3 regions of the Peribacillus sp. YIM B13482 genome follow, and region 3 is predicted to be linked to each of the others. Evidence: riboswitches for the same ligand, from Rfam matches in the RefSeq annotation. Region 3 holds a riboswitch; each other region holds the start of a gene.
What was found. A riboswitch is a leader RNA that binds a small molecule or an ion and turns the genes downstream of it on or off. The one in region 3 is predicted to bind preQ1.
Positions count from the first base shown of each region.

Region 1: linked by a shared signal. The riboswitch ahead of ACFX4L_RS15330 (QueT transporter family protein) and the one ahead of queC (7-cyano-7-deazaguanine synthase QueC) in region 3 are both predicted to bind preQ1.
Region 2: linked by a shared signal. The riboswitch ahead of queF (preQ(1) synthase) and the one ahead of queC (7-cyano-7-deazaguanine synthase QueC) in region 3 are both predicted to bind preQ1.

Region 1 is NZ_JBHZPF010000031.1:1,380-5,638, forward strand. Features, by position in the region: gene ACFX4L_RS15315 (DUF3892 domain-containing protein) at 9-305, shown strand; gene ACFX4L_RS15320 (hypothetical protein) at 390-1,202, opposite strand; gene ACFX4L_RS15325 (YbaK/EbsC family protein) at 1,416-1,937, opposite strand; PreQ1 riboswitch class I at 2,097-2,141, shown strand; gene ACFX4L_RS15330 (QueT transporter family protein) at 2,148-2,633, shown strand; gene ACFX4L_RS15335 (TVP38/TMEM64 family protein) at 2,755-3,411, shown strand; gene ACFX4L_RS15340 (PAS domain S-box protein) at 3,527-4,259, shown strand, end outside.
Region 2 is NZ_JBHZPF010000011.1:52,248-56,506, forward strand. Features, by position in the region: gene ACFX4L_RS08135 (YfmQ family protein) at 416-865, shown strand; gene ACFX4L_RS08140 (BA3454 family stress response protein) at 1,141-1,275, opposite strand; gene ACFX4L_RS08145 (DMT family transporter) at 1,576-2,433, opposite strand; PreQ1 riboswitch class I at 2,562-2,607, shown strand; gene queF (preQ(1) synthase) at 2,714-3,214, shown strand; gene ACFX4L_RS08155 (aspartate kinase) at 3,418-4,259, shown strand, end outside.
Region 3 is NZ_JBHZPF010000014.1:5,112-9,370, reverse strand. Features, by position in the region: gene ACFX4L_RS09370 (methyl-accepting chemotaxis protein) at 1-1,392, opposite strand, end outside; PreQ1 riboswitch class I at 1,578-1,620, shown strand; gene queC (7-cyano-7-deazaguanine synthase QueC) at 1,676-2,341, shown strand; gene queD (6-carboxytetrahydropterin synthase QueD) at 2,341-2,811, shown strand; gene queE (7-carboxy-7-deazaguanine synthase QueE) at 2,804-3,532, shown strand; gene ACFX4L_RS09350 (DUF4260 domain-containing protein) at 3,595-3,942, opposite strand; gene ACFX4L_RS09345 (TetR/AcrR family transcriptional regulator) at 3,996-4,259, opposite strand, start outside.

The DNA of each region.
Region 1 (4,259 bases), on a different contig from region 3:
TCTAAAACATGGACCAATTTGAAAAAGCCTATGAATCCTATAAACAGCAAGGAACACCGCAAGCAAACCAACTTGATTCAGCTGGAAAAGAAGAAATCATCGCCGTAAGGAAAAATGAAGAGGACAATATTATCGCCATCAAGACGGACTCCGGCCGCGAGCTCGACTACCCCACTGCCCTTTCGGAAGCCAAAGCAGGCAACCTGGCCAATGTTGACGTCTTTCATAAATATGGCCGTGACATATTGCGGAGTGAGCCCGATGGGATAAAAGAAAATAACCTGGATCAACTACCGGAGTTTTGAGTTTACGGGGAAACTGCCTGATATGGGCAGTTTTTTTCTGTCTGGATCTAAACGATAAAAAAGAACCAGCTAATAGCCGGATCCTTATTTTTCATACTGATAGGATTCAGAGATTTCGAGCAGTTGGCCACAGGACTCGACAACCTCAATGATTTCCATCCACGACATGTCCAGACCCAGTTCATTAGCATGGGAAATCTTATCACGTAATTTCCGGATGGCATTTGCATCCTTTTTCCCTTTACTTTTTGAAGGGATTTGGAAGAAACACCTCAGTTGTTTATCCTTATGTATGATGTCGAATTTATCACTGATTTGCAGGCACTCTATTAAATTGATATCTTCATTTTTATCGATTCTCCTCCTATATAATTCGGTTGCTTTTTCTAAACGGTCTTCGCTGATCATTGGATGCCAGGTGCCATCGCCAAATCTATCCATGATGATATCGCTCATCCTCATTTCCAATAAGGTAATATATCCGAATATGAGCATCCTGATTGGAGGCTTTTGAAGGTCGGCATGGGTGATCAACTTTTTAATTGAATTATTCTCCAATACGAACACCCTTGTTTTATTCTTAAAAATATGGAGAAGCTGGATCAAAGGGGTTGAATCCGAAACCATTTCCCTTGGTGAAAAATTTCTTAAATATTCCGAAACGCTCCCTTCACCTAGTTCTTCCCTATCTATATATCCGATGATTTCTCCTTGATCTTGCACTGCCAATATATCAAAATTCTTTTTTTCCAGAGCTTTCTGGATATCCAGCGCCAGATCGTTTTTATGGCAAAACTCAAGCTCCTGGGCTATGCTCTTTACCGTAATATTTTCTTCATAAAGAGTTTTAAGACTAAGATAGCTGCTATTGCTTTTTCCATGGCTTCCAATTAACATCTTTCATCCTCCGCTTATGAACTTTCTGCACGTTTTACCAATCACGAACCGCTTTAAGAGCGATTGCCTCTTCAAAGTTTTGGAGCAATCGCATTCGAACAAGTTTATAAGGCTTTAACCGCTAACTGAATAATAAAATGTCCATGTCATCAATAAATAAAGTCCACTAAGTGGACTCAATCCCATTCATCTGGATCTTTTTGGCACCATAAATCAAATGCCATCAACAGCATTGCCTACCGCCGTTTCCTCATTCCCCTCTCCTTCCCAAGCCTTACAAACATCCACCCAACCCTTTGCTCCTGAATATTCAAATAATTCTGCGAGTGTAAGTTCTATTGCAGAGTTCGTACTGCCGCATGCCGGGAACAATGACTCAAAGCGCTTCATTGATACATCAAGAAAAACATCTAGATCGTTTGCAAGTCCAAATGGGCAAACTCCTCCGATGGCATGGCCCGTTTGTTCGAGCACTTCCTCAGGTGATAACATTCGTGCTTTGAATCCGAACACCTGACGAAATTTCTTATTATCCACTTTTGCGTCCCCTGCCGCTACAACCAAAATAGCATGTTCACCTTCCCCCCTAAAGGAAAGAGTCTTAGCGATCCGTGCTGGGATAACGCCGATGGTAACTGCTGCCTCAATCACCGTAGCACTCGATGTTTCGAACTCCATTACATCGCCTTCCCGGTCCCATTGTTTAAAATGGCTTTTGACACTCTCGATACACATATAATTTTCACTCCTTTGAAGTTCATACAAAAATAATATCATCCTTCATTACAATAAATCAAAACCCTTTTGGACTTCCCCTGCCTTATAAATACAACCATTCTTTACAAATTGACCAAACAAGCTTACATGAGATACTATTAATCTTCGGGCAAAAGCCTTAACGTGGTTCGTAACCATCCCACGATAAAAAACTAGGGAGAGAGTAAAATGAATGTTCGTACACTCGTGATAAACGGGTTATTGGCTCCCTTGTATGTGGCGGTCTCATTGGTGTTTAAACCAATTGCTTTTGAGATGTTCCAATTTCGTGTACCGGAAATGTTGAATCATCTGATTGTATTCAATAAAAAGTATATCTACGGTATCGTGGGCGGCGTCTTCATATCTAATCTGCTTTTTTCGCCGATGGTGCCATTTGATTTGATTTTCGGGGTAGGGCAATCCGTACTCGCCTTATTGCTTGTCATTTTTGTATCTCGGTCCATAAAAAGCATTAAAGGACGAATGATCGCCACGATTATCTTTTTCACATTCACAATGTTCTTAATTGCAATTGAACTGAACCTTGCCTTTGGCTTACCATTCTGGTTAAGTTGGATGACCACGGCTGTTGGTGAGTTCGTTGTCCTCTTGATTGGTGCGCCAATTATTTATGGAATGAACAAAAGAATTCAGTTTGAAAAGTGGCTATAAAGGAATCTTCGCGTCGTTAACCCACTATAATGTAAACAGAGCTGTCTGCATCATGCGACAGCTCTTTTTTCACCAATGAACTTGAAAATGATAAACTATTAGTCAGAATGGTGGTGACCCTTTGAAAAAAGTCCTGACTTTAACCGGTCTATTGGTAATGGTATTATTTATTTTTTTAAATGCAGAATTATTTACTTTGATTTGGAAAAGTGACTTGGATTCAGTTATTGGCATATTGATGGAAAACTTATTGCTTACATTTATTGTGACATTCGTATTGATGTTTGTCCAAAATTCATTTACAATCATCCCCTTAATATTGCTCCTGACTATCAATGTCACGATATTCGGATTCATATATGGCTACCTATGGAGTTGGTTTACAAGTGTTGTTGCGTCAGGGTTTATTTTTTATGCAGCAAGAAACTGGTTTCAGGAACTTCTTTTAAAGAAGATGGGCAAAAAGTGGCAAGAAACTGTTGTAGAGCATGGTTTCATGTACGTTTTTACCGGCAGGATTTTCCCGCTTATCCCAACAAGTTTAATTAACTTGGCAGCTGGAGTCAGCACCGTCACTTTCAAGGATTTTTTATTTGCGACGGCACTAGGCAACCTTATATACTTTTTCTTCCTATCTCTAATCCCATATGGATTCCTATCCGTTGAAATGAACCAATATACGCTAGCTGCACTTGCACTCCTTTTCTTACTATTTTTCATTATCTATAAGCGTGCAAAAAAGAAAAAGAAACTATCCTTATTCAGAAAAAACAGGTGACCGCATTGGCCCCTGTTTTTTTATTTAGGATTCTGCATATATTTTTTTTCGATAGTTTGTTAAAATGTGTATGTAATTTTACCTTTGAAATGTCTTAAAATCAGGGAGAATCTCCATGTCCAAACGCTCCATTTTAGCAATTTATATCCTATCCGGGATTCTTACACTAGTCGTGTTCGACTATTTTTTAACTACAAATATCCATAACAAAGAGTTCTTCATTCAACTTCAAAGAGCGGAAGGCATTTTTTTCCTTTTATCTATAGGCTTGATCTTATACCTTTACTTAGCTAAAAGGGAAGAATTCAAACAATTAAAAGAAGCGGAACAACGTCGGCGTACCCTCATCAATTCAATGGTGGATTTCGTTAACTTCAAGGATGGTGATGGCCGATGGCTTGAATCCAATGCCTTCGGGCTGCAATTATTTCAATTGGAGCATGTAGACTATAAAGGAAAAAAAGACAGAGAACTCGCAGAATACTCCGAATTTTATAAAGAGGCGTTGATATACTGTGAAGGTTCCGATGAAGAAACGTGGGTAAAAGGGGAAATCACAAGATGTGAGGAAATCATCCCTCTTCCCGACGGCAATCACAAGACCTTTGATACAATCAAAGTTCCTCTGTTCAATGAGGATGGTTCACGAAAAGGCTTAGTCGTCATTGGCAGGGATATTTCTGAAAGGGTTGTCGCGGAGAAACAATTATTCGATAGTGAACAACGCTATAAATCATTGTTTGAACACAATCCTTATCCGATGCTGATGCTTGATTTAAACGGATTGATCACGACCGTAAATCCAAGGTTTGAAACGGTAACAGGCTTTCAAAAAGAAGAAATACATG
Region 2 (4,259 bases), on a different contig from region 3:
GAGCGTAAAATTACATACATTCAATTCACTGCATTATAGAAGTTTGTATTGATAAGAAAGAAGAGGGGTTAGGAGAGGCAAATACTGTGATGGAAAATAATTAAGTATCTCCTTAATTTATTGTGTATCCTGTATTATAATGGGGTACGGTGGACTTTTTGCATTTAGATATATTGAAAATGAGACTCAAATTCAAACGTGATATTGGATATATCTATAAAAAATAATTTTAGCGTAAACAAAAAGATCCATTTTTGAAATTAGATGATCAAGATGATTAAGTTAGTATAAAGTTTTTATATTCACCAATAGTTAAACGTTAATAGAACGGACACATTTCCTAAGAAAAGCTTTCCGCTCTTTTGATATAATAAGTGATATAGTAGTTAACTATGCCTTAGCGGAGATGATGAATATGACATTGCCGGTTTTGATTTTGACAATTATCATAAGTTTGATTAAATTATTAGTTACCTGTCTTCCAACAGATGCAGTGAATTGGATTCTCAGCAAATTTGAAATGCATTCAGAACTTAGTGATGCGAATGCCACCGTAACCTTTGACGGAAAACGGTTGGAAGGTGAAGAAAAAACTCAAGTTATTAATTATTTCAACAAAGCTAAATTTTTGAAAAAGAATCATATATTTCCGGGTAACGAACAATTATTTTTACATCCAGAGAACAGTGGGGCTCCATTAGTCATTGATACTAAAAAAGGCAAGAAGGATGTTAGGTTATTTTTGTACATTTACAACGACCACGTGGATGTAGTTAAACAGTACAAGAAGAAAGTAGTTGCGTATAGTCTGCTCTCCAATAGCCTTCAAGAACGTTCAATGCCATTAATAAGGGATGTAGTTTAAAAGGAACATAAACAAAGTCGCTCTTTTTTTCTGATTCAGATTGAGAGTTTAATGTTCACAAACTGACGCATTTAAATTGGTATCATATGAAAAAAGCTATTAAAAGTGGATTTAGGGGAAAATCGTTATCGAGGAGTTCTTTGAATAGAACAAAATTCATTAGAATACTATAAATGAAATACAATAAATCTGGATTTAAATGCGAAAAGTAATTTTGATGATTATGTCTAAAAGGGTAATAAAAAAAGCAGGTATCTAAAGCGATGCCTGCTTTTTTAAGCTTTCCATTGTTTTTCCACTTGATTAAGGGCTTGTTGTAATATTTCTTCTTGATTAGTACCTGGTTTAGTAAGGACGTTAGTTTGATAAGATTTTCCTTGGAAATCAACTGTTACTGTAACTTTTACCATTATACATCTTTCCTTTCTTGGTTCAGTAATGAGGTGGTTGTACCTACTTCTTTTATACCCGTAGGGGAAGACTTTTCAAACATTGCGAAGTAGCAAAGTGTGGAGAACTAATATTCAAAATTATCTGATATTTAGAAGGGGATGTCAACACTTTTTTTTGACAGACTCCATTTCCTGATTTATTTTTATGTGTACAAGGCTTGTGTATTGGGGTCAGACCATACCCTTTTTTGCGGCTATATAAAGACGACCTGGCTTGTGTGCGTATAACAGCCAGGTTGTTTTTGTAAAATTAACTATTCATATTTTAGTTAAGATAATTCCGATTAATGCTGCAAGTACGCCGGCAATTTGATAGGATTTAAGTTTTTCTTTGAATAAATAACAACCAGCGAATACGACAACTAAACAGTTCAGGCTGACGACAGGGAAGATGATGCTGGCGATTCCAGTATTTAATGCAAAGAAATAACATCCATAGGCTATGATGCTTAATAATCCTACGAGTGATCCAATTTTCACTTCCATTAACTTAATCTTCTCATTCTTGATGGCTAATGCCGAAATGAGATAAAGTGTTCCGCCACCATACATTGATACTAGGATATCAAGGGAGTTTAAATGAAGACGGGTTGATGTCGTCATTAAGATACCTAGCACACCAAATGAGAAAATCGCAAATAATGTGTGCATCATCCAAGGTAAATATTGATGATTGCCCTTAGCATTAGGTGTATACTGAATGACAAGGGTAGCGAGCAGCATGCAGACAATTCCGCTCCACTGCAGCGAAGAAATATGCTCATGAAAAATTAATGCAGCACAGAGGATGGGAAATATTGCATTTGCTGCGATCAGTGGTGATGTCAAACTTGCCGGCCCTTTTTCAAAGGCGCTTGCCATCTGGATATTACCGTTAGCGTTCAGTACACCAATGGCTCCACCAAGCAAGATGGATAGCCAGTTAGTAGTCAAACCATCTACAAATCCGCTATATAAAAGTGCCATGATGAAGGCGGTAAAATAAAAGAAAAATTGGATATGTACCTTTGAGTAACCCTTTCCGCTACTCCATTTAAAAATGCTGTTATTGATTCCGAAACATAAACTGGTGATAAGAGCCGCAAAAATCCACATTGCTTTAATCTCTTCCTTCATGTAGGATAAACTTCTTCTACATTTTAAGCCGAATACGTGTAGGAATCAAACTAAAATAAAAAGTAGATTGACAGATTAAATATTTTTTTCTATATTTACTATGACAATTTTAAAATATTTCCCGATAAACGGGAGAGGTTCATAGCTTCACCCTCTTAAAAAAACTATGGCTTTGATTTTTTTTGCGAATCAACCATATCTTTGAGGAGATATGGTTTTTGTTATATAGAGGCCCATTTTATGAATCTCCCCTGACAAACGTGGATGAGGAGGACTTTTTATGTCTGGAAGAAAAGAAGAAGAATTAAAAAAAGATATCACACTGCTTGGGAATCAAGGGACAAAATATACATTTGACTATGCGCCTGAAATTCTGGAATCATTCGATAACAAGCATCCGAACCGGGATTATTTCGTCAAATTCAATTGCCCGGAATTCACTAGCTTATGTCCAATAACGGGCCAGCCGGACTTTGCGACCATTTACATCAGCTATATTCCAAGTGTGAAGATGGTGGAAAGCAAGTCATTGAAACTTTATTTATTCAGCTTCCGTAATCATGGTGATTTCCATGAAGACTGCATGAACATCATCATGAATGATTTAATCGAGTTAATGGATCCCAAATATATTGAAGTCTGGGGCAAGTTTACACCTAGGGGCGGAATTTCCATCGATCCTTACACAAATTATGGTAAACCAGGTACGAAGTATGAGGAAATGGCGGATTACCGCTTGATGAATCATGACTTATACCCGGAAACGGTGGATAATCGCTAATGATTAGAAAAAGACAACTGGCTTATGCCGTTGTCTTTTTTTGGGTTTTTGTTATTCTCATTCAGTAAACTCACTATTTTGTATTTTTTAAAAACACAAATGTCCTCCTGAAACGGAATTACCACTTGATTGTTTCGTGAAAAAACGTAATAATAGGAAGAGTTAATTTTGACAGAATATTTTCAAAAATAGGGGATGTCGTGATGAAAGTTGCAAAGTTTGGCGGAAGTTCACTTGCGTCAGGAGAACAGTTGAAAAAGGTATTCGAAATTGTAGTTGCTGATCCAGAGAGGAAGATTGTTGTCGTTTCGGCTCCAGGGAAACGCAATTCAAATGATATAAAGGTGACGGATCTATTGATTGAGGCTGCGGAACAGCAGCTGCGCGGGGATAACGGAGAGCATTTGATAGAAGATGTGGTATCCCGCTATGCGAGCATTGCTGAAGAGCTGGATATATCCGAGGAGGTCATCACTGGGATTCATGGAAATCTAAAAGCACTGTTGCATGGAGACCAATCTAACCCGAAGCGCTATTTGGATGCTTTAATGGCCAGTGGCGAGGATAATAATGCGAAGCTGGTTGCAGGTTATTTTCAAAGCCGTGGTGTAGAGGCTCAGTATATAAATCCAAAGAAGGCTGGCTTGATCGTAACGGATGAAGATGGATTTACCCAGGTGATGCCAGAATCGTATGATCGGTTATATGCTCTACGTGATGAGCCAGGAATCGTAGTATTCCCAGGGTTCTTCGGATACACGTTAGATGGTGAGGTTTTAACATTCTCAAGAAGCGGTTCCGATATTACGGGTTCGATTCTTGCGAATGGGGTCAAAGCCGATTTGTATGAGAACTTTACGGACGTGGATGCCGTTTATGCGGTGAATCCAAATGTGGTTTCCAATCCGAAGGGAATCAGGGAATTAACCTATCGTGAAATGCGGGAGCTTTCTTATGCCGGTTTCTCGGTATTTCATGATGAGGCGTTGATTCCTGCATTCCGTGCGGGAATACCAGTCCATATACAAAATACAAACAATCCGGC
Region 3 (4,259 bases):
CGTAATCTGTTTCGTGCCTTCATCCACCTGTGTATAACCATCTTCCAGGGAGTGGACGACCGTTTTTGAATCTGTTTGAATAGCGGTGACAATATCGGTGATATCCCCAACGGATTGTGTGACCCCTTCAGCGAGTTTCCGCACTTTAGCTGCGACGACGGCGAAGCCCTTGCCATGTTCACCAGCGCGTGCAGCTTCTATGGCTGCATTCAGCGCCAATAGGTTGGTTTGATTGGATATATCTTTGATGACCTGCACAAGCTGTGAGATTTCCTGTGATTGAGAATCGAGCCTTTTCACTTGCCCGACGGCATTTTTGACAATTCCGTCAATCATTTGCATTTGTTGGACCGAACTGCGCATTAAAGTGGTGCCCTCCTTGGTCAAGGATAGGATCTCGGTCGGACTTTGAGATACCTCCATTCCTTCAAGATGGGCCTGCTCGATCTTGCCGGTGAAATCATCCATCATGCGGACCATTTCAGCTGCCCGGTTGGCTTGTGAGTCCGAGCCTTCCGAAAGTTCGTACATGGTAGTCGCAATCTGTTTGCTGCCCTGTTGCACTTCATTTGCTGATTGAGTCAGATCCTCGCTTTGGTTGGAAACGGATTCGGATACAACCAGCATTTTTTCAATCGTATCACGAAGGTTTTTCTGCATTTGGTTGGCGGATACCGTTAATTCACCCATTTCATCATTTGACTTTTGCTCCAGGGGCTCATGATTCAGTTTTCCGTCAGCAACCATTTTCATCCTGTCCCTGACTTTAAGGAGGGGGGTGGTAATGAGGTTTGCAGTCACAAGTGCAAGCACAAGGCCGATAAGGACTGCCGCAATGGATATGATGATACTTGTAGTCTTAACCGATTTCCCGCTTGCGATGACGGTTTCACCTGAAGAGACAATCGTTTTTTCGCGTTCGGAAGCCAGCTCTCTAAACCCATCCATCAATTCATTGCTTATTGGTGCAACTTCATCCTTTAGTATTTCTATAGCACGTTCTTCATTTCCTTGATCATATTGTGTAAATACGCGGTCTATAATAATCGTTCTCCAATCCACGCTTTTCTCAATCAATTCCTTCGTTTTTTCAGAATCACTTAAGGCTAAAAGATCCTCCTGAATGACTTTGCTTTCTTCGGTATATTTTAAGAACTTCTCTTTATTACTTTCGTCGCCAAATAGAATATAGCCTCTTGCGAGTGCGCTTCTTTGTGCAACATTATTGAGTAGTTGTTCTTCATCAATTAGAATCGGCAATTTTTGGCTAATAATATCTTTGGAATGTACAAGTGACTTATTGCTGCTATAAATATTAAATGCTCCTAAGATGATACACAAAGATATGATGAGTGAAAATGCTGCCAATATCTTTCCTTTAATACTTTTCAAATTAATGAACCCCTTTATCGATATTTTATTCACTCTTTTTTATCGGATAAATAATGGGTTATTTAAGCAGATGAGAAGATAACCAAGTTTTCCGTTAGGTGTGATTTTCCATAATCCAAACATCTTGATTTCTTCTCGTTTTCAAGTTACTATTGACTTGGAAAAATATAATATTCCGCATTATGGCGGAAGAGGTTCTAGCTACCCTCTCAAAAAAACTAAGGAGAAACAGTGCTCTTTTCTTAGGGTGCTGTTTTTTTCCGTAAAAAGGAGTTTTATAGAAATGAAGAAGAAAGAAAAGGCAGTGGTTGTGTTTAGCGGAGGTCAGGACAGTACGACGTGCCTGTTCTGGGCGATGGAGAGATATGAGGAAGTGGAAGCGGTGACGTTTGATTATAATCAGCGGCACAGCTTGGAAATCGAATGCGCTCAAGAGATTGCCAAGGAATTGGGCGTGAACCATCATATCCTTGATATGTCGCTGCTGAACCAACTGGCACCGAATGCTTTGACGAGAAGTGACATTGCAGTGGAGGACGGGGAAGACGGGGAATTGCCGTCGACGTTCGTACCAGGGCGGAATTTACTGTTCCTATCGTTTGCCGGAGTGTTGGCCAGTCAGATTGGCGCTAAACATATTGTCACCGGTGTCTGTGAAACGGATTTCAGCGGATATCCGGACTGCCGGGATGTATTCATTAAATCGTTGAATGTGACCTTGAACTTGTCGATGGACCAGTCATTCGTGATTGATACGCCGCTTATGTGGCTTAATAAAGAGGAAACATGGGAGCTTGCCGATCAGCTTGGCGCGTTCGACTTTGTCCGCGAAAAGACCCTGACTTGCTATAACGGAATCATATCAGACGGCTGTGGAGATTGTCCGGCATGTAAGTTGCGGAAAAAAGGATTGGATGACTATGTAAGCAGACGGAAGGTGCTTTCGTGATGTACGGTTTTACTATAGTAGATAAACTCCAAAAAATAGATCAAGATATTCAGCGCAGCCAATTGAAATATACAACTAAAAGGGTCATGGTCAGTAAGGAATTTACCTTTGACGCAGCACACCATCTACATGACTATGAAGGAAAATGCAAGAACTTGCATGGCCATACGTATAAGGTCATTTTCGGATTGAGCGGGTACACGGATTCACGCGGTTTGATGATAGATTTCGGGGACATCAAGGATATATGGAAAAATGAAATTGAAATCCACCTTGATCATCGTTATTTGAATGAAACCTTGCCGCTCATGAACACTACGGCTGAAAATATGGTTGTCTGGATTTATGAAAAAATGGCCGAAGCCCTTTCATTAAAGGAATATGAGGGTGCTAGGGTCGAATTCGTTCGACTATACGAAACGCCGACAAGCTATGCCGAAGCCAGACGGGAGTGGATGGAAAGTGAGTAAACTCCCGGTTATGGAAATCTTCGGACCGACCATCCAAGGTGAGGGAATGGTCATTGGCCAAAAAACCATGTTCGTTCGGACGGCTGGCTGCGATTATTCATGTGCCTGGTGTGATTCCGCATTTACTTGGGATGGCACCGGTAAGGAAGATACCGTCCAAATGACTGCCGAGGAAATATGGGATGAGCTGAAGCGGATTGGGGGTGCCGGTTTTTCCTTCGTGACGATATCAGGCGGAAACCCGGCACTGCTGAAAAACTTAAACAGCCTGGTAGCGATCCTACATGAAAATAAAATGAAAATAGGTGTCGAAACACAAGGGAGCAGATGGCAGGATTGGTTTCTCGATATTGATGAATTGACTATTTCTCCTAAGCCGCCGAGTTCAAAAATGAACACGGACTTTACGGTGCTCGACCAAATCATATCGAACCTTGCCAATCGAAACCCTGAAAACCATGTCTCATTGAAGGTAGTCGTCTTTAACGAAGAGGATTATCAATATGCTAAAAATGTACATGGCCGCTACCCCGATATTCCTTTTTATCTGCAGGTCGGCAATGACGACAGCAGTACGGCGGATGATCGTCAATTGATCAGCGGGCTTTTGAGAAAATACGAGGAGCTAATTGATAAAGTGATAGCCGATGATGAATTGAATGATGTGAAAGTGCTGCCACAGCTTCATACTTATATATGGGGCAACAAGCGAGGCGTGTAAAGATCAGAGACAGAAGGCGGTGTGATGCGTAATCACACTGCCTTTTACATATGGAAAGCTACCTATACCTTTTGAAGGTGTGTAGCTTTGAAGGATGATGTGTATTTAAGGCCATACCCAAATAACCGATCCATTCCAATATGTGCGGTCCAAATTGACCCGATCATCATAAGCGCATCAGACTTTAGAAAAATGGCTAGCAAAATCATGAAAATGGACAGGGTATAAGTGTGAAATAGGTTATAAACCTTTGCTCCAACTCGATCATCAATTAGATAGGCCAACATGGAAACATCAGGCGATAAAATAAATAAAAGGAAAATCCACCAGCTGAATTCATATAACGAATAGATGTAAATCATCGCTAAAAGGACCATGAGTCCTTCGATATGAAGGAATTTCTTTACCATTTTCCAACCTCCCAAAATTTAATTAACCATTGGTCAATAATTTTAGTGAAAAATCAAACAATGTTCTTGATGATATTTTTCACGTGAAAATAAGCTAAACCTTTTACATCTGGATAGGATAGTTCAGAATTGATATAAAAAGTTATGAATCCGTGAAGGGAAAGGAAAATGGACCATATGGATGCAGGATTCAGTTTGTTGTCGGTTAATTCTGTCAAGGATTGGATTAGCTTTTCATAGGTTTTATTAGAATCGAATTGAAGTAACTGCTGAATTTCTTTTTCCTTGGATAAAAACATGATGGAATAATGATTCTG